DNA from 4 places in the Marinobacterium sp. BA1 genome. Region 1 is predicted to be linked to each of the others. Evidence: predicted binding sites of a transcription regulator. Region 1 holds the regulator's gene; each other region holds the start of a gene.

Region 1 (4,971 bases):
AGTCTTGGCCGACGGTTACTGCTGAAAGTCGACGACATCATGCACACCGGTGAGGACATTCCTCAGGTCCAGGCCAGCACCTCGGTGCGTGAAGCACTGCTGGAAGTCACACGTAAACGCTTGGGCATGACGGCCGTGACCGATCCACAGGGTAAATTGCTGGGTGTCTTTACTGACGGTGACTTGCGCCGCACACTGGATCAGGAGATCAACCTCGCCAGCACACCCATTGCTGACGTGATGACAACCGAATGTACACGTGTATCTCCCGGCATTCTGGCTGCCGAAGCCCTCAGCCTGATGCAGCAGCGCAAAATCAACGCATTGTTGGTAGTTGACGAGCATGATCGGCCGGTCGGCGCTCTCAACATGCATGACATGCTGAAAGCGGGAGTCATCTGATGCAGCTGGACAATTTTCCCACTTCATTGCGTGAGGCACTAAGTAATATCCGTCTGGCAGTGTTCGATGTCGATGGCATTCTGACAGATGGCCGCCTCAACTTTCTGGCCGATGGCCGCGAAGTCAAAAGCTTTCACACCCTCGACGGCCTCGGTATCAAGCTGCTGCATCGCTGTGGCATCGAGACGGCCATCATCACGGGGCGCCGTTCGCCCCAGGTGGAGCAGCGAGCTGAAGCGTTAGGCATCACCTATCTGCGCCAGGGGCGAGAAGACAAACTGGTCGCACTGGATGAACTGTGGCAAACCAGTCGACACAGCGCTGCCGATACCGCCTATATCGGAGACGACCTGCCCGACCTTGCCGCCATTCGCGCCTGCGCCTTTGGCGCCTGTGTACCCAACGGTCATCCACTGGTGCGCAAAGAGGCGGATTGGTGCAGCAGTGCCGCTGGAGGCAAGGGGGCCGCAAGGGAGTTTTGCGAGTTGATTCTGGCCGCACAGGGCAAACTCAGCGCCATCTACGACGAGTACCGCTGAATGCTGCAAAGTCGACTGAGACTCTCCATCGCCTTGATCCTGCTGCTGGTGCCCCTGCTCTGGTGGGGGTTTGCCTCTACCCGGCTGAACGACGAGCCTTTACTGGACAATGGTGCCGCTCGGATCGACTTTTTCGTCCGCGAGGCCCGGATCACGCGCTGGAACCAGAGCGGCGAAATGGCACAGGAACTGAGCTCTCCTCTGATGCGCCACTACCCTGAACCAGGTGAGATGCTGCTGGACAACCCAACCACCCTGATACCCCGCGAGCAGAGTGGTGAGTTCCGTATTTTGGCACAGGAAGGCCGCATGCCCGACTCACAGGAACGCATAGTACTTGCAGGTGATGTACAGCTTCATGATAATCCGCCTTCAGGCAGTGCCAGCGAGATGCTGACCGAGCGACTGACACTCTACCCTCCACGCGACTATGCCCACACAGACCTGCCAGTCAGGGTAATACGCGGCCTGGACCATATGGAAAGCCAAGGCATGGAGGTCTTTTTTGACGAACAGCGGGTTGAACTGCTGTCCGAGGTAAAAGGTACATACCATGCGAATTAACCGCCCTGTGTTGCTGACCACCCTGCTGCTGAGCCTGTCCGCCAGCGTGCAGGCACTGCCCGAGGATCGCAATCAGCCAATCAACGTCTCGGCTGACCGCGCCAGCATGAACGAGCGTACCGGTATCACCGTATACACAGGCGATGTGGAAATAATTCAGGGCAGCATGGAAATTCGTGGTGAGCGCGTTGAACTGCACCGTGCAGCTGACGGCAGCATTGACCGCATTATCTCCACCGGCAAGCCGGCCAGATTTCAGCAGCAGCCATCTGCCGATCAGCCCCTGACCAAGGCCTACGGTGAAAGGATGGAGTACCGGGTCAAGCAACAAGAGGTTACCATCACCGAAAATGCACGCGTCGATCAGTCCAAGGATACCTTCACCGGAGAGCGGATCGTTTACAATATGGCGCGTGCGGTGGTGAACGCTTTCGGCAGCGACCGCGAGGGCGGCGAACGGGTCAAAATGGTGATTCAGCCCAAGCCGACGGGGACCAACTGATGGCGACACTGGAAGCCTTGCACCTTGCCAAAAGCTACAAGGGGCGCCAGGTGGTACAGGATGTATCCCTGCAGATGGAAACGGGCCAGATCGTTGGTCTGCTGGGACCCAACGGTGCCGGCAAGACCACCTGCTTTTATATGATCGTGGGGCTTATCCACGCCGACCGGGGACAAATCCGACTGCACCAGGACGACGTTACCCGCCTGCCCATGCATGAGCGCGCTCGCCGCGGTATCGGCTATCTGCCTCAGGAAGCTTCGGTGTTTCGGAAGCTGAGCGTACATGACAACCTGATGGCCATTCTGGAAACTCGCAAGGAGCTGAATACCTCGGATCGTAAGGCATTACTGGAGCAGCTGCTGGAAGAGTTTCACATTACTCACCTGCGCAATAGCCTGGGTATGGCCCTGTCTGGCGGAGAGCGTCGACGTGTTGAAATCGCACGGGCCTTGGCAACCGAGCCTGACTTTATCCTGCTGGACGAACCCTTTGCCGGCGTTGATCCAATCTCGGTCAGCGATATCAAACAAACCATTCGCCACCTGCAGTCTCGCGGCATTGGCATTCTGATCACCGATCATAACGTGCGCGAGACACTCGACATCTGCGAACGAGCATATATCGTAAGTGAAGGGGGAATACTCGCACAGGGCACACCGGCCGAGATCCTGGCTAACGAACAGGTTCGCCGTGCCTATCTGGGCGAGCAGTTTTCCCTTTGATCCTGAGTCGTCAATCATGTACATCCACTCCGTCCACCTGGCAGCTCTGATATGAAGCAATCGTTACAACTCAAGATCGGCCAGCATCTGACGATGACACCCCAGTTGCAACAAGCAATACGTCTGCTGCAACTGTCAACGCTGGACCTGCAGCAGGAGATCCAGGAAGCCCTGGAGAGTAACCCACTGCTGGAAGTCGAGGAGGAACTGGACAGCGCCGAAGAAGCCCAGACTGAAGCCCGTGATGATCGTCACGACGCCTCTGCCGACAGCCTCTCTAACGACACCGCTGACGAGGACAGCTGGGACGAAAACGCACTGGAAGAGCGGTGGAATGATGAAATCCCTCGTGAGCTGTCCACCGACAGCAACTGGGATGATACCTTCCAGCACCAGAGTACACCCGGTCCTGCCCGTGATGATGACTGGGAACCCGGTGATAACGATTCGGCCGAAGACAGCCTTCAGGATCACCTGCTGTGGCAGCTCAACTTGACCCCCATGAGTGACCCTGACCGTATGGTCGCCATGGCCCTTATCGATGCTGTCGATCCGGATGGCTATCTACGCACGGACGTAGATGAAGTTCTGGAACACTTCACCCGGAGCGAACCCCAGCTGTTTGCAGATGCCGAGCCTGAAGAGATTGAAACGGTACTGCACCGCCTGCAACAGTTTGACCCGCCCGGTGTCTGCGCACGAGACCTGAGCGAATGTCTGCAGATACAGCTGCGCCAGCTGCCTGAAAACACTCCGATGCTGAAAGAGGCATTACGCCTGGTACGCGATCACCTGGGTCTGCTCGGTAATCATGACTATCGTACCTTGATGCGCCGCATGCGCCTGAAGGAGGAGGCCCTGCAACAGATCATCAGTCTGATCCAGTCGCTTAATCCAAAACCGGGCACCAGCATCAGCAGTGAACAGTCAGAGTACGTTATACCTGATGTCGTGGTGCGCAAGGTGCAGGGGCAGTGGAATGTAAGCCTGAACTCAGAGGCATCCCCCAAGCTGCGTATCAATACCGACTATGCTGATCTTATAAGACGGGCCGACAACAGCGCTGACAACACCTATCTGAAAAACCATCTACAGGAAGCGCGCTGGTTTCTGAAGAGCCTGCTGAGTCGCAACGAAACCCTGCTCAAGGTCGCCACCGAGATCGTGGCCCGCCAGATCGATTTTTTCGAGGAAGGTGAAGAGGGTATGAAGCCGATGGTTCTGCATGACATCGCTGAAGCCGTAGAGATGCACGAATCAACCATTTCCCGTGTCACTACCCAGAAATACATGCATACACCCCGAGGCATCTTCGAGCTGAAGTATTTTTTCTCCAGCCATGTGAGCACGTCAGACGGAGGCGCTGCCTCCTCTACCGCCATTCGTGCCTTGATCAAGAAGCTGATCAGCGCGGAGAATACCGCAAAACCACTCAGTGATAACAAGATAGCCGACCTGCTGAAAGAGCAGGGATTTAACGTAGCCAGACGCACAGTGGCAAAATATCGTGAAGCGATGAACATTCCGCCTTCTAATGAGCGCAAGCGTCTGGTTTAATGAGACTACAGGCACGCCGGAAGAACGTGCTTTATGACGAGGAGAAAACCTATGCAGATCAACATCACTGGCCATCACGTCGAACTGACTGACGCCCTGAACGAATATGTACGTACCAAGTTCGACCGACTGGAACGCCACTTCGATAACATCACCAATGTACAGGTCACCCTCAGTGTCGAGAAGCTGCGCCAGAAGGCCGAAGCCGATATCCACCTGGCCGGCGGTGAAGTATTCGCAGCGCATGAGCATGACGACATGTATGCTGCAATTGATGGCATGGTGGACAAGCTTGACCGCCAGATCATCAAGCACAAAGAAAAACTCAAATCCCACAAATAACCGGTAGCAGCACGTCACGACATGCAACTATCAGAACTGCTGACCTCATCCCGTACACTCTGCCACGTCGATGTGGTCAGCAAAAAGCGAGCGCTTGAGCTCGCCAGCCAGACTATCGCCGAGCAGCTGGACGGCATGGCCGCTGAAGATATCTTCAGCGGCCTGATCAACCGAGAACGCCTTGGCAGCACCGGTATCGGTGAAGGCGTTGCCATTCCTCATTGCAGAATTCCAGGTGTTACAACAGCCATCGGATTACTGATGACGCTGTCCAGCCCGATTGACTTCGATGCCATCGACAACCGTCCAGTCGACCTGATCTGCTTCCTGCTGGTTCCCG
Region 2 (4,971 bases), 300 kb from region 1:
GTCAAAAGTACGGTCTGTCGTTGTCCAGGTAAAAGAACCCGGCTCATCCTTGTTGTATGTCGGTAGAAGAGAAGCTGCATCAGAGCGCGCATCAATATTGAACGACAAATCGATGTTTTCAGTTGCTTTTGGTGGACTTTCTTTCTCAGTGACTGCCATGTTGCCAATTGGCAGCCTGTTACCATCGGCATCAAGGCCATACCCTTGCAGGTATTTCCCGTTTTTGGAAACGATAAAGCCTTCTTTATCCAGCTCAAACGCACCGGCTCGGGTGTAGGTCACACTGCCCTGACCATCATCAAGCTGGAAAAAGCCTGAACCATTGATCGCCAAGTCCAGGTTGTTGTTGGTGAACTCAATGGTACCGGCACTGAAATCCTGGGCAATATCGGTCACGGTGACACCTGACCCAGGGGTATTGGACGAACCCGCACCGACAACGGCAGTGGCATAGATATCACCAAACTCGGTACGCGATGACTTGAAGCCTACAGTGCTTGAGTTTGCGATGTTGTTACCAGCCACATCCAACATGGCTGTAGATGCTTTGAGACCTGTTACGGCTGTGCTGAAACCTGCCATTGTTATTACCTCGCTAGACTGTGACTGGGTTAGCCCAGCTGTTTCACTTCACTCATGTCAATGGAACCGATGGCCGTATTCACTTTCATGCCAATTCCATTTTGCCCCAGAGTGACGCTGTTGATATTGAAACCCATGTAGGTGGCCACCTCTTCGTACTCGCCGTCCGCCCCCATAGGAACTTCAGCCACTATCCGGTAGTTACCCGGTGGCACGCCTTCTCCGCCCTGCCACACAAAGTTATGATCACCCTTCGGTTGCGCCCCCATACTGACTTGGTCAATCTGATTGCCGCCCGCATCGTAGATGGTGATGCGTACATCATTGACACTGTTCTCCAAACTGACCAGCCCATCCACATAACCTTCTTCCTGATGCAATTGGGCAATATTCGTATTCACGTATGCACGCTGCCCAACCATCGACGAAGCCTGTAACGCTGCCTGACTACTCAGCATTGAGTTACTCATGTTTTCCATGGTCTTGGACAGGTTTTGAATACTTTCAACGTTGCTCAACGTGGAAATTTGCTGCATGAAGTCAGCTGGATCCGCCGGACTGGTCGGGTCCTGATTCTGCAGCTGCGCGATCAGCAACTTCATGAACATCTGACTTTCTTCAGACTGAGAATTCAGCGCCTTGGACTGCGCCTGGTTCTTCTGATTGATCTGATCGTAGATGTTGTTACTGCCGACGCCGTTTACATTGCTCATGGCGTTATCCTCTTACTGACCTTATTGCCCCAGCGTCAGCGTACGCTGCAGCATCTGTTTGGCCGTATTCATAATATCGGCGTTGATCTGGAACGAGCGCGAGGCTGAAATCATATCCGCCATCTCTTCCACCACATTTACGTTCGGGTACCAGATATACCCGTTTTCATCGGCCATCGGGTGATTCGGTTCGTACGCCATGCGCAGGGGCGAATCGCTTTCGATGATCCCTTTAACATCAACACCTTGGCCCGGCACCAATGTCTGCAGGTGATCAGGCAGGTGTTCAGTCTGAGCTTCCTTGAGTGCAAACACCGGCTTGCGGGCGCGGTAGGTTTCCGCTTCGCTGGAACTGATGCTTTCCGCATTAGCCATGTTACTGGCGGTGGTGTTAAGCCGCACTGTTTGCGCTGTCATGGCGGAGCCCGCGATGTTGAAAACGTTACTCAACGACATGTTTATTCACCCTTGATTGCACGTGTCAGCCCCTGGAACTTGCTGTTCAGAAACTGAAAGGACGCTTGATAACGGAGCGCATTGTCTGTGTAGCGAGCCATCTCTTCCTGGGTCTCTACCGTATTGCCATCTACTGACGGCTGGTTCGGAATACGAAACATCAGGTCAGCCGCGGCATCCGGTGACAAAAACTCGGATTGATGACCGGATGCCGTTTTCTTCAACGACAGATTGGCGCCAGCGGTTTCACCTTCGAGCACGGCACTAAAATCCAGATCACGGGCCTTGTAGTTGGGCGTATCCGCATTGGCAATATTGTTGGCCAGCACCTCAGCACGTCGCGCCCTGAGTATCAGGGCGTTTTCATGAATCCCCAGTGCTGAGTCAAAGTTGATCGCCATTGCCGCTTATCCGTTACAGGTTGCTATATCTGTAATTAAGCAAGCAACGTGCCAGTAGCGAAAAAACCCGTGATGGGTGGCTTTGGGAAAGTTCGGACAGTTTCAGGGAGGCAATATACAGCGGCAAGCGGCAAGGCTGTACCGCTACAAATAATGCCGAGCGGCAAAGGGCGGCAAGACTGCCGCTCAGTTTTCAGATTGCCTGGTAGATAATACCGGGGCGGCAGTGGATCATTTTATACAAGTCAGACAGGCCTGAGAGAGACTCGGAAGCACCCAGCAGCAGATACCCCCCCGGGCGCAGCTGCTTGTGCATTTTGCGCAGGATTTCGAGTTTTACATCTGACGAGAAGTAGATCAGCACATTGCGGCAAAAAATCAGATCAAACTGCCCCAGTGAACTGTAAGGCCCAAGCAGGTTGAGGCTTTGAAAGCGCACCCGGCTCTTGATGTGGGGTTTGATACCCCAGCTACCGGTGGGTGATGACTCAAAGTAGCGGTGCAGCCGCTCCTGAGACAGACCACGCCCCAACGCCAGCATTTCATATTCACCCCGTCGTGCCTGATCCAGCACCGTGGTGGAAATATCAGTCGCCAGTATTTCTTCGCCAGACGAAAAAGCCCCGGCATGACTCTGTTTGAACTCGTCAATCACCATACTGATGGAGTACGGCTCCTGCCCGGTAGAGCAGGCCGCAGACCAGATTCGCAGCTTCTGAAAGCGACTTTTCTCATGCAGCTCAGGCAGAAGCTTATTACGCAATATTTCGTAGGGATGAATATCACGAAACCAGAGGGTTTCGTTGGTGGTCATGGCGTCAATTACCTGCTCTTTCAGGCTGTTGCCACCCGCTCTGCCAAGACGCGCCACCAGCTCACTGAGGCTTGAACACCCTTGCTGCTGCATGATCTTGCCCAAGCGGCTTTGGACCAGGTACTGCTTGTGTTCAGCCAGCAGAATGCCGCAGCTTTTTTCAAGAAAACTGCTGAACTCACGGAATTCCGCTGGTGTAATACTAAAGCTGCTGCTCACCCGGAGACGCTCCCCGTCAGCCTTGTTCGACCTGGCGGATACGGTTGACTACCACTCCGGCCAGATCGTTCGGGTTGAATTTGGCCAGGAATCCGTCGGCCCCTACCTTTTTCACCATCGATACATTGAAACCGCCGCTCAGTGAAGTGTGCAGCACCACATGCAGTTTAGACATACGCTGGTCTTCACGGATCATAGAGGTCAGGGTGTAGCCGTCCATTTCAGGCATTTCGATATCAGAAATCACCATCAGGAAAAAGCTTTCAACATCCACCCCTTTTTCGACCAACCCTTTCAACAGATCAAGCGCCTGACGCCCATTGTTGGCAATCGAAACTTTCACGCCAAGGTCTTCCAGGCTGCGCTGCATCTGATTGCGCGCCACGGCCGAGTCATCGACGATCAGAACGTGGCGCTGGCGTGCGCGGGCGCGATCATCCTGAGTCGCTACTTCATCGCTGACATCAGTGGACATCGGGTACAGGTCCGCGAGGATTTGTTCTACATCCAGAATCTCAACCAGCTTACCTTCGTACTCGAAAACAGCCGTCAGGTAATTCTCGTTACCGATCTCTTTCGGCGGGGCCATGATCTGGTCCCACTGAGTATTCAGGATACGGTCAACCTTGCGCACCATGAAGGCAAGCGTACGGCGGTTATACTCGGCCACAATCAGGAAGGTTTTGGGCAGATCTTCTTCCGGGATTGGCCTGCGACCAATCGCTTCAGACAGGTCAAGTACCGGGATGGTTTCGCCACGTATATGCGCCATCCCCTTGATTGCACTGGTCTGGCGCGGCACTTCAGTCAGATCCGGACACTGCAGCACTTCTCGTACCTTGAATACGTTAATGCCGTAGCGCTGATTGGTTTCCAGCCCGAAAAGCAACAGTTCAAGACGGTTCTGACCGACCATCTGCGTGCGCAGGTTTACAGTATCCAGGATCCCTGACATGATTTAACCAACCCCGAGGTCGCTAACAATGAGTTTCGCCCGGCTTCGAAAGCCAGGACACCCGCGTGAATAATATCAATTTAACACCAGTTGCCACTGTTTTTGCCATAGTCTGCATCCTGATGCTGCCTTTTTCGGCCTCTGCCGATGATACCGCAGCACGGATCAACTTGCAGGTGACTGAAGCCATTAAACAACACTTGTTGTCTAAAGTACCAGACAGCCGGGTCGAGGTCAGCCTGAACCCGGTCAATCAGCACCTGCAACTCGCACCCTGTGAAGCTCCCGTTCATGTAACACTGCCCTTCCACAGTGGTGAGCGCATCACCGCAAAAGCCAGTTGCAGCACTCCACGCTGGAGCCTTTTTGTCACCGGCCGAGTGAAGCAGTATAAAGCGATTGTGGTCGCTGCAACGCCAATCGTCAAAGGCAGCCGTATAAGCGCCGGAAAATTGCAGCTGCGGGAGCGCGATATTGCCAGTTTGTCAGGTGATTATTTTTACCGTCAGCAGGATGTCGTCGGAAGTCAGGCCCGCATCAGTATCAGCGCCGACACTCCGATCTCCCCCCGCATGCTGACTCAGGCAAACGCTGTCAGCCGAGGCGATCCGGTGATAATCGAGGCATCCCGAGGCGGCGCTGTCATCCGTACCGAAGGGACTGCTCTCGAAGACGGACGTATTGGCGACATAATTGATATCATCAACAATCGCTCAGAGCGACAAATCCGTGCACGCGTGGATGGTGGTGGCGTGGTTCGCGTTCCATGATCACCGGTTAGCAGCCGCTGGCCTGTTCCGCTATACTGCCGGTTAGTTCACTAATGTAAAA
Region 3 (4,971 bases), 1.7 Mb from region 1:
CGGTACCAGTATCATCTTCCAGAACGTACCCCGCTTCATCCGAAAACCCGATCCGAGCAATACGGACACGGGTATTGAGCTCAATCCCGTTCAACAGGGCGCGGGTAAGACCACTGCTGCGTGGCTGGGCCATCCAAAGCTGTTTAGCCGCCTCAGGCTTCAGATTGAAATCCACAGCAATGGGTTGCCAGTGGGACAGGGGTGGCGTTGACGCTCCCGGCAACAGCGCCGCCAGCGCACTGCGTTGAGATGGGTTAAGCCCGGGCGCTCCCAGATCCATGCTCAGCTCACCCAACCTCGCGGCTGCCAGACGACCACCAGTACCCCGGCTTTTGTCAAAAACGTTTACCTGCGCTCCAAAGCGATGCAGTCCTTCAGCTACCAGCGCACCAGCAAGCCCCGCACCTATAATTGCCACCCGTTCTCCCCGCTTCACCGACCAATGCTCCTTGATGTTCTACAAAATTTTTCATACTACGCCATTTTGGTCGCTTGAGATCATGCCTGAAGGCCGCTGCGGGTTGCACCTGCTCTGCCGGGCCGTTAGCATGTTGCCCCAAACCAACCGGGAGCCCTGCCAAGCTGCCCTGTTTTCGGCTCGCTGAGCCCTGTGTCATCACTGGCAGGGGTTGATCGACCGGGAGCCTGTGCATCGACGCATCTCCGCATCACCAGGAGAGACCCTGATGCAGATCGCTGACAAATCCGTTGTATCCATCCACTACACTCTGACCAATGCAGAAGGCAACGTGCTGGACAGCTCCAATGGCCAAGAGCCACTTGCCTACCTGCACGGCGCCAGCAACATCATCCCGGGACTGGAAAATGCCCTGCTCGGCAAGGCCGTGGGTGACAGCCTGCAGGTAACCGTTGAGCCTGACGAAGGCTATGGTCCTATGCGCGAAGAGCTGGTTCAGGACGTTGATCGCAGCGCCTTTGCCGGTATCGATGATGTACAGGTGGGCATGCAGTTCATGGCTCAGACCCCTTGGGGTGAACAGCCCGTGACTGTGGTTAAGGTTGAAGGCGAGAACATCACGCTGGATGGCAACCACCCGCTGGCAGGCCAGACGTTGAGCTTTGACGTAGAAGTTGTTGAAGTACGTGAAGCATCTGAAGAAGAACTTGAGCACGGTCACGTTCACGGTGCCGGTGGACACCAGCACTGAGTTCGGAGCTCAGCACTGATCAGGATGCCCGGCCATGCCGGGCATTTTTGTTTTCAACGATCGTCAGATGTTGCTTCAATCTTGTGAATACTCAAATCCGCGCCATTGAACTCTTCCTCAGCAGTCAAACGCAGACCCACCAATGATTTGATGGCACCATAGACCACCAGACCACCCAGCACTGCAATCACAACCCCAAGCAGAGATCCAAGCAGCTGTGAAACCAGGCTGACACCGCCCAGCCCACCCAGTGCTTCACTGCCAAAGATACCGGCGGCAACGCCTCCCCAGACACCACACAAGCCGTGCAACGGCCACACCCCCAGCACGTCATCGATCTTCCAGCGGTTCTGTATCAGTGTAAACGTCCACACAAACAGCGCACCGGCCACACTACCGACCACCAGAGAGCCCAGTGGGTGCATCAGATCAGATCCGGCACAGACAGCCACCAGACCCGCCAGCGGGCCATTATGAATGAAGCCCGGGTCATTGCGCCCCGCAATTAGCGCACTCACGATACCGCCAACCATCGCCATCAGACTGTTCATTGCCACCAGACCGGACACACCATCCAGCGTCTGAGCCGACATGACGTTGAAACCGAACCAGCCAATACACAGAATCCAGGCACCCAGTGCCAGAAACGGAATATTCGACGGCGGGAATGCAACCAGCCGGCCCCCCTTGTAGCGACCATGACGTATGCCCAGCAACAGTACTGCAACCAGTGCCAACCACCCACCAACACCGTGCACCACAACAGAGCCGGCAAAATCATGGAACGGTGCCCCGAAGCGCTCCTCCAGCCAGGCCTGAACACCAAAATTACCATTCCAGGCAATACCCTCGAACAACGGATATACCAGCCCAACGACCAGAGTTGAGGCTATCAAGAACGGCCAGAAGCGACCCCGCTCGGCAATTCCACCCGAGATAATGGCAGGAATCGCAGCGGCAAAGGTCATTAAAAAGAAAAACTTTACCAGCTCATAGCCGCTGTCGCGGGATAGCACGGCAGCACTGTCATAGAACGTGATTCCGTAGGCCAGCCAATAGCCTACGAACAGGTATGCCAGCGCTGAAAAGCCAAAATCACTCATGATCTTGGCCAGTGCATTGACCTGGTTCTTGCGACGTACCGTTCCCACTTCAAGAAATGCAAAGCCGGCATGCATGGCAAATACCAAAACGGCGCCCAACAGGATAAACAGAGTATTGGCACTCTGCGACAGCTGCGAGATTGCACTGCTGATGGATTCCACTCGATCCCCTCCGTCTGTTGACGGGTGCACCATCAAGAGGCAACTGCACCGCAATACAGCACCGCTTGAATCAACACCCGAAGTAAGTTGAATGGCTCAGACGGCGTGGTGACTGGGCTTACGCACCAATGTGTACAATTTGCACCAGCGCCGTGCAGAGCATTGGTGCAAAATCAAGCAGTTTTTGTGCCAGTTCAGTGCAGTCGGGCGATAAAAGCCCCGTGGCAGTGCATCAGCGACGATGACGAATTTCAAAGCAACTGTGAATTCTGGCGTTGCGCTTGAAGTCCGGGTCCAGTGTTTGGGCCGTAATATCCCGGATTTCAAAGTCCGCCAGCGCCTCACGATCGATACTGAAACGGCGGTAGTTATTGGAGAAAATCAGCAGACCATCATCACGCAGCAGCTGCATCGCACCCTTGATCAGCTGCACGTGGTCTCTCTGCACATCCAGCACATCATCCATCCGCTTCGAATTGGAAAAAGTGGGCGGATCCATAAAGATCAAATCATAGCGATTCTGGTGCGGTTGCTGCAGCCACTGCAAGCAGTCCGAGCGGATCAGCTGATGTTGCGCCTTCGGCAGGCCATTCAGCTCCAGGTTGCGCCGAGCCCAGTCCAGATAGGTCTGAGACAGGTCCACACTGGTGGTACTGCGTGCCCCACCCACACCGGCATGTACGCTGGCACTGGCGGTGTAGCAGAACAGATTCAGCATATCCTTGCCCGCCGCCAACTGCTGTACTTTGAGCCGAGCCGGGCGATGGTCAAGAAACAGACCGGTATCGAGATAATCGTGCAAATTAACCTGCAGCTTGCAGCCATGCTCAATGACTGTCATGAAATGGCCGGTCTGGTCCTGGCGCTCATATTGCTGCTGGCCCTGCTGACGCTTGCGTTGCTTCAGAACCACCCGCTCCGGCGGCAGTTCAAGCACCTGCGGAACGGCAAGCATCACATCCTGAAGTCGCGAGAACGCCTTGACCGGATCAATGGACGCAGGTGGTGCATATTCCTGAACCACCGCGTGGTCTGGATAGATATCCACGGCGACGGCATATTCGGGCATGTCAGCGTCATAGGCACGGTAGCAGCTGATCGACTCTCGCTTCACCCACCGGGACAGCTGTTTCAGATTCTTTTTCAGGCGGTTGGCAAACATCTGCGCCTGTTCGGACAAAGCAACGGTCTCACTGCCCTGTTCCAGCCGCTGCCGGGCTTCCTCACGCTGCTCTTCCGATTGCTCATGTACGGTAAACAGCAGCAGTTTGCTGTCGATGGTGCCGTTGAACAGCCGGTATTGTTTCTCCGCCCGTAGCTTCATCACCTTGCACAGGTCAGGGTTGCCGGTAAATACAGCAGCCTGCCAGTTGGCAAAGTCCTGTTTCAGTCGCTCGCCCAACAAACGGTACAGGAACATCAGCTCCTGGGTTTCGCCGAGGCGCTCACCATAGGGTGGATTGGTAATCAGCAGGCCTTTGGCGCCTCCCTCTGGCCTCTGTAACTGATTCAGTGGCCGGCGTTCAAATCGGATCAGTTCAGCGACACCGGCACGGCGGGCGTTTTCTTCAGCCCGTGACAGCACACTGGCATCGGCATCAAAACCATAGAACTGCGCCTGTACCTTTGACAGACCGGTTTCACGACGCTGGCGGGCTTCTTCAACCAGCTGCTGCCAAAGACGGGAATCATGCCCCGGCCAGCGACTGAAACCAAATGTCTGTCGAAACAGGCCAGGCGCGATATCGGCGCTCATCAGTACCGCTTCCGTCAGCAAAGTACCTGAGCCGCACATGGGATCAAGTAGCGTATCAAAGCCAGCGGCGGGCCAGCCCGCCCGAATCAACACGGCAGCGGCCAGGTTCTCTTTCATCGGTGCCGCACCGGCTTTGAGGCGGTAGCCGCGCCGGTGCAGGCTGTCTCCAGACAGATCAAGTGCCACCGTAGCCCGGTTACGCTGCAGGTGAACATTGATGCGCAGATCGGGTTGGTTGCGCTCTACACTCGGACGCTGTCCAGTTGCAGAGCGAATCTGATCCACAATGGCATCCTTGACTTTCAGTGCACCAAAGTGAGTGTTGTTGATCGCGTCAGAACGGCCATTAAAATCCACCGTCAGAGTGCCGGAGGGACGAAGATGCTCAAGCCAGTCCACGGTCTGTACCAGCTGATACAGTGCATCCGCGTCCGGCACCTCACCTTCTGCCAGCGGCATCAACACCCGGTTACCAAGCCGAGACCAGAGGCAGATGCGGTAAGCGGTTGCAAGTTCGGCCTCACAGGACACACCCGCGACGGTCTGACGTACTTCGGCAGCACCCAGCTGAGTCAGTTCGTCCTGTAACAGATTTTCCAGCCCCTTGGGACAGGTGATGAAAAGTTGCATTGTCTGGAATAGCTCCGACCTGGTCATGACGATGTTTTACTGTCTGCAGGTAACGACCTGTCATGAAAGTGAAAAATATTCATTCAAGCGCCGCAACTGCAGCAATTCGGATTAAGCACTTGATTTAATAACCGATGCTGCAATTGCGCTC
Region 4 (4,971 bases), 1.6 Mb from region 1:
TCTGCATGACATCCACACCGGTGGCTCTAGCGAAGGCGACGTCGTTAACGGCAAAGGGGTTATGGGTCTTGATTGCCTTGATCTGGCTGTAATCCACCCTTGCAGCGGTCAGTGCGCGGGCAGCCGCATCGATCGGTGCCGCCGGCATGTGGGCCAAATCGGTTCGGGCTTGGCCAAAACCGCAAATGTTGATGCGAATGCCGGGGTCATTGCTCAATGCCTGTGCCTTGTCGGCTGTAGTGAGAATCATGGCGGCGTTGCCGTCGGCAGGGTGGGTCATGTTGCCGAAGGTGACCACACCTCCCTCATTAACCGGACTCAGCTTGGCCAATCCCTCTGTAGTGGTTGGAAAGACGCCTTCATCGCCGTTCAGGTTGCCCACTTCCTTGCGGAAGGACGAATTGGGGATAGTGAACGGCAAGGTCATGTAACGCTTCTGAAACGCCTGATCGTCTTTCAATGCGTCCTGATACTGTTCATAGCGGCGCAAAGCCACAGCGTCGAGTTCTTCACGGCTGATGCCAAACTGTTTGGCCACGTTTTCACCGGTCTGGATCATTGAGTGGCCAGCAATGGCATCGTGCTGCATGTTGTATGTGACCTGGTCTTCCGATTGGCCGTAGCCGCCGGGGCCAGTGGATGCCGGGTAATAGATGTGGGCACCGTTGGAGCAACGATCCGCCGTCATCAGCAGGGACGTGTCCGCCATGCCCAGGGCTATTTCCGAGGCGGTAGCGAACAGGCCGCGCACGCCGGTGGCGCATACCTGACTCAACAGATGGCCGGGCGTGTGTGTCGCACCCAGTTCGTACAGTGGCCAGGGGGCGCCGTAGAATGACTGGTACTGTGCATTGGTCATGCCCAACACTCCCGAATCGAACAGGGTCGGATCGATATCGCGTTGTGCCAGCTCTTTTTTTGCCACCCAGGCGGCGAACTTCATCGCGTGCAGATGCTGCAGGGACCCTTGCCACTTGGCGAACGGAGTTGACCAGTAGGCGCCGTAGGGAATTTCCACATTTTCAATGGACATGGCATTTCGCTCCTGTTGTCTTTATTCGGTTAGTGGGCGTCATTCATGATGGATGCAAGACCGCCCCAGCGCTCGCCAAACAGCGCGATCGGCATCTCTTTCAAGTCATCGGCAATCAGCGGGCGGAAATCCATGGCGGCCAGAACATCGCGCTCAAGATCCAGCCCCGGCGCGATTTCGGTCAAGGTGACGCCTTCGGCACGTAGTTCAAACACGGCACGCTCGGTGATGTAGATGACCGGTTGTTTGTTCTGGCGAGCGATGTCACCACTGAAAGTAATCTGGTCCACGGCCTCGACGAATTTTTTCGCCTTGCCTTCCTGCACAATGCGGATGCCGTTCTCGCTGAACTCATACTGGGCGCCGGCGGTAAGGGTGCCGCAGAAAACGACCTTTTTTGCGCTCTGAGTAATGTTGATAAAGCCACCTGGGCCGACGACTTTGGGACCGAACTTGCTGACGTTCAAATTGCCTTTGGTATCGGCCTGAGCCAGGCCCAGGAATGCGATATCCAGACCGCCGCCATCGTAGAAGTCGAACTGGGCGTGGTGCTCGATAATTGCGTCGGCGTTCCATGCAGCACCGAAATCGCCACCTGACGCAGGGATGCCGCCGTAGGTGCCCAGCTCTGTTGTCAGTGTGAACTGTTTTACGACACCCTCTTCAGCGGCAATTGATGCAACCCCGTCCGGTACACCTATACCCAGGTTAACCAGCGTATTGGGACGCAGCTCCATGGCGGCACGGCGGGCGATCAGCTTGCGCTCACTGAACGGCATGGGCGGGATAGCACCAAGAGGGACCCGGGTGTTGCCGGCCAATCCCGGGTTGTAAACGGTGGTAATGGTCTGTTTGTGATTTTCCGGTTCGGCAACCACCACATAATCCACCAGAGCGCCGGGAATCTTCACGTCTTTGGGGTGCAGCGAGTGCGCTTCGGCCAAGTATTTGACCTGAGCGATGACGATGCCACCGGTGTTGTGGGCTGCCTGCGCCATGGGCAGGGCTTCGCTGATCTGTGCTTCCTCTTCGATGGTCAGGTTGCCGTTTTCATCGGCAGTGGTGGCGCGTATGACGGCGACGTTGACCGGAAAGCTCTTGTAGAGCAGCCACTCCTCACCTTCGATCTCCAGCAGTTTGACCAGGTCTTCGGTAGTCTGCGGTGTGACTTTGCCACCGGAAATGCGAGGGTCGACGTAGGTGCCCATGCCCACCTTGGTGATAACGCCCGGTTTGTGGCCGGCAATTTGGCGCCAGAGCGTGGCCATTACCCCCTGCGGCAGCAGATAAGCCTCGATTTTATTGTCGGCCACCATTTGTGCCATTTTCGGAGCCTGGCCGGTATGGCCGGAGATCAAACGCTTGACCAGTCCTTCGTGGGCAAGGTGTGCCATGCCTGCGTCTTTGCCATCGCCGCAACCGCAATCATGCACCGGGGTGATGTTGCGCGGCGCACCGGTTTCCAGAAAACGCTTTTCCAGTGCCTGAGCGATCTGTTCGGCAAAATAGGACATGCCGATGGTTGTCCAGGCGACCGTATCGCCGTCCTTGATCAGCTCTGCAGCCTGATCGGCGCTAATCACTTTGCTCATCCGGGTGTTCCTCTTGATGTTCTGTCTTGTTGTTCTGGTGACGAGAATGGGAATCTTGGTTTTATACCTTCACAGTTTATATATTTAATTGTTTAAATATACAACAATATTTTCAGGCCTTATTGTTCCTCGATAGTGCGCGGCGTAGCTCAGGGTTCTTCTGGCAGGAAAAGGAGGAAAAGTTGATAGAGAACTATGTTGTTTCGTATAACTGTTGAGGGTATGCAATAGTCGTGCTAAAAAGCGCCGACAGATTCAGACGGGACAAGCACAGTGGCAGACAGTGACAACATCGATTTTGGTTCTCTTCACCAATTGACCGGCTACTGGCTGCGCCGTGCGCAGCTGAACGCATTCAAAAGTGTCAATGATTTCTTTGCCGAATTCGAGATTACACCGGGTTTGTTCGGCACTCTGGAAATTGTCGATCGCAACCCCGGTCTAACCCAGACGGCTGTCGCTATGGCGATGGGCAACGACCGTTCTGCAATGGTGGCGATTGTGGACAAGCTGGAAAAGCGCAACCTGATTCAACGTCGTCCCTCGGCGCGGGATCGTCGTTCCAATGCGCTCTATCTGACCCCCGAGGGCAAGGCGTTCCAGGCGCGAGTCCGTGAGCAGGCACTTGAACACAACGACAGTTTCTTTTCCGTTTTGACACCTGAAGAACACAGAACCCTGTTTGATCTGCTCAAGCGCATCGCCGTGATCGGTATCCAATCGGGCTGATCACCCATTCGAAGCCGGTGCAAAGCCGGTTTCTCTCTCAATCCTTCCTTCTCTTTTGCCTTTCTCCGTTGTCTGGCGACTGCGGGCGTTGTGTCGGCTGTGCTGCGTCTTGTTCGAGGCTGTTCGCGGCATGGTAGCGCCGCGCACATATCCCAAAACAAATTGGGAATAACATATGTTGTGTGATTAAACAGTTTATGAGATAAATATATAGCGTGGATCGAGGATGACCTGATCTCGCTCCGCCACACGTGTTGTGCAAACACATCAAAACAATAACAAGGTGCTGATATGCGTATAAAAACTCTTGCGACAGCGGTAACACTTTCTTTGGCCGGATTGACCCTTTCCTCTCACAGCTATTCAGCTGATGCTGAATACACATTCAAGCTGCATCACATGCTGCCGCCGATGGCCATGCCGCATACCGATTTCCTCGAGCCCTGGGCTGAAAAAATCGAACAGGAGTCCGAGGGGCGCATCGATATTGAAATCTATCCGGCCATGCAGCTTGGCGGCAAGCCGCCCCAGCTGTTCGATCAGGCTCGCAAGGGGATCGTCGACATTACTTGGACAGTGGGTGGTTACACACCGGGTCGTTTCCCCAAGGCGAAAGTGTTTGAACTGCCCTTCATGCCGGCATCCGCGAAGGCAACCAGCATGGCATTGCAGGCATATGCCGAGAGCGAGATGAGCGATGAGCTGGCCGATGTACATCTGCTTGCCATGCATACCCACGCACCCGGTTCACTGCATTCAAGAGAAAAGCCAATCCAAACATCGGCAGATCTTGATCGAACCAATTTCCGTTCGCCCAACAAGGTGATGGCTGATGCCTTTTCGCCCTACGGTACCAACAGTATCTTCATGCCGGTAACCCAGATGCCCAGTGCCGTTTCCAAGGGGGTGCTGGACATTGCCGTGTTGCCCTATGAGGTGGTGGCATCCATGAAAATCCATCAGCTGGTTAAACACCATACCGAGATTCCCGGGGAGCGCGGGCTGTATACCCAGTTCTTTGTGTTTGCGATGAACAAGGATGCCTATGCATCCCTGCCGCCGGACCTGCAGCAGGTGATCGACAACAACTCGGGGCTGGAGCTCGCGGGGCATATCGGCAGTCTGTTTGACAAACATGAGCTTCTTGCCAAGCAGCAGGCGGTCGAGCAGGGCAACAGCTTCCATGTTTTGTCCGAGCAGGAGCGTGATCACTGGGTAAACACCATGGCACCGGTGCATGATGTCTGGATCAAGGACATGACAGAGCGGGGCTACCTAGGTGAACATCTCTACAAGCGCGCCAAGGCGCTGATTCAGCAATACGCCGAGCAGGTCAATGGTGAATCATGAGTAATACGGTCATAGATCAATCGGACTATCGCACACCCGTCAGCAGAGGGCTGTCCTGGCTGTCACGCCAGTTCGCGTTGACGGGTGGGCTTATCATGCTGGCGCTGGCAACCATGACGGTTGTCAGCATTATTGGCCGCTCCACCATTGGTGTGGCGGTTGAAGGTGATTATGAGCTGGTTGAGCTGGGACTGGCCGCCGCCGTCTTCCTGTTTCTGCCCGAGTGTTACCTCAGGCAAGGGCACGTGGTGGTGGACCTGTTCACCG

The links. Region 1 encodes sigma-54, which starts transcription at its own class of promoters, with help from an activator protein. Its sites were predicted from a motif close to TGGCACNNNNNTTGCTNT; they were not measured.
Region 2: the regulator sigma-54 is predicted to act here: its motif matches at 2,189-2,206, upstream of flgB (flagellar basal body rod protein FlgB).
Region 3: the regulator sigma-54 is predicted to act here: its motif matches at 2,609-2,626, upstream of ACAM29_RS02925 (ammonium transporter).
Region 4: the regulator sigma-54 is predicted to act here: its motif matches at 2,847-2,864, upstream of ACAM29_RS18890 (acyl CoA:acetate/3-ketoacid CoA transferase).

The regions. Positions count from the first base shown of each region.
Region 1 covers NZ_BAAFHC010000001.1:2,292,918-2,297,888, forward strand. Annotated here, with positions in the region: gene ACAM29_RS11115 (KpsF/GutQ family sugar-phosphate isomerase) at 1-402, shown strand, start outside; gene ACAM29_RS11120 (KdsC family phosphatase) at 402-941, shown strand; gene lptC (LPS export ABC transporter periplasmic protein LptC) at 942-1,505, shown strand; gene lptA (lipopolysaccharide transport periplasmic protein LptA) at 1,495-2,007, shown strand; gene lptB (LPS export ABC transporter ATP-binding protein) at 2,007-2,732, shown strand; gene ACAM29_RS11140 (RNA polymerase factor sigma-54) at 2,784-4,289, shown strand; gene hpf (ribosome hibernation promoting factor) at 4,341-4,631, shown strand; gene ACAM29_RS11150 (PTS sugar transporter subunit IIA) at 4,653-4,971, shown strand, end outside.
Region 2 covers NZ_BAAFHC010000001.1:2,597,451-2,602,421, forward strand. Annotated here, with positions in the region: gene ACAM29_RS12530 (flagellar hook protein FlgE) at 1-582, opposite strand, end outside; gene ACAM29_RS12535 (flagellar hook capping FlgD N-terminal domain-containing protein) at 612-1,295, opposite strand; gene flgC (flagellar basal body rod protein FlgC) at 1,317-1,751, opposite strand; gene flgB (flagellar basal body rod protein FlgB) at 1,754-2,152, opposite strand; gene ACAM29_RS12550 (protein-glutamate O-methyltransferase CheR) at 2,346-3,185, opposite strand; gene ACAM29_RS12555 (chemotaxis protein CheV) at 3,202-4,140, opposite strand; gene flgA (flagellar basal body P-ring formation chaperone FlgA) at 4,206-4,910, shown strand.
Region 3 covers NZ_BAAFHC010000001.1:580,199-585,169, reverse strand. Annotated here, with positions in the region: gene ACAM29_RS02935 (NAD(P)/FAD-dependent oxidoreductase) at 1-418, opposite strand, end outside; gene ACAM29_RS02930 (peptidylprolyl isomerase) at 687-1,169, shown strand; gene ACAM29_RS02925 (ammonium transporter) at 1,223-2,434, opposite strand; gene rlmKL (bifunctional 23S rRNA (guanine(2069)-N(7))-methyltransferase RlmK/23S rRNA (guanine(2445)-N(2))-methyltransferase RlmL) at 2,667-4,820, opposite strand.
Region 4 covers NZ_BAAFHC010000001.1:3,931,042-3,936,012, forward strand. Annotated here, with positions in the region: gene ACAM29_RS18885 (thiolase family protein) at 1-1,033, opposite strand, end outside; gene ACAM29_RS18890 (acyl CoA:acetate/3-ketoacid CoA transferase) at 1,063-2,625, opposite strand; gene ACAM29_RS18895 (MarR family winged helix-turn-helix transcriptional regulator) at 2,899-3,354, shown strand; gene ACAM29_RS18900 (TRAP transporter substrate-binding protein) at 3,646-4,704, shown strand; gene ACAM29_RS18905 (TRAP transporter small permease) at 4,701-4,971, shown strand, end outside.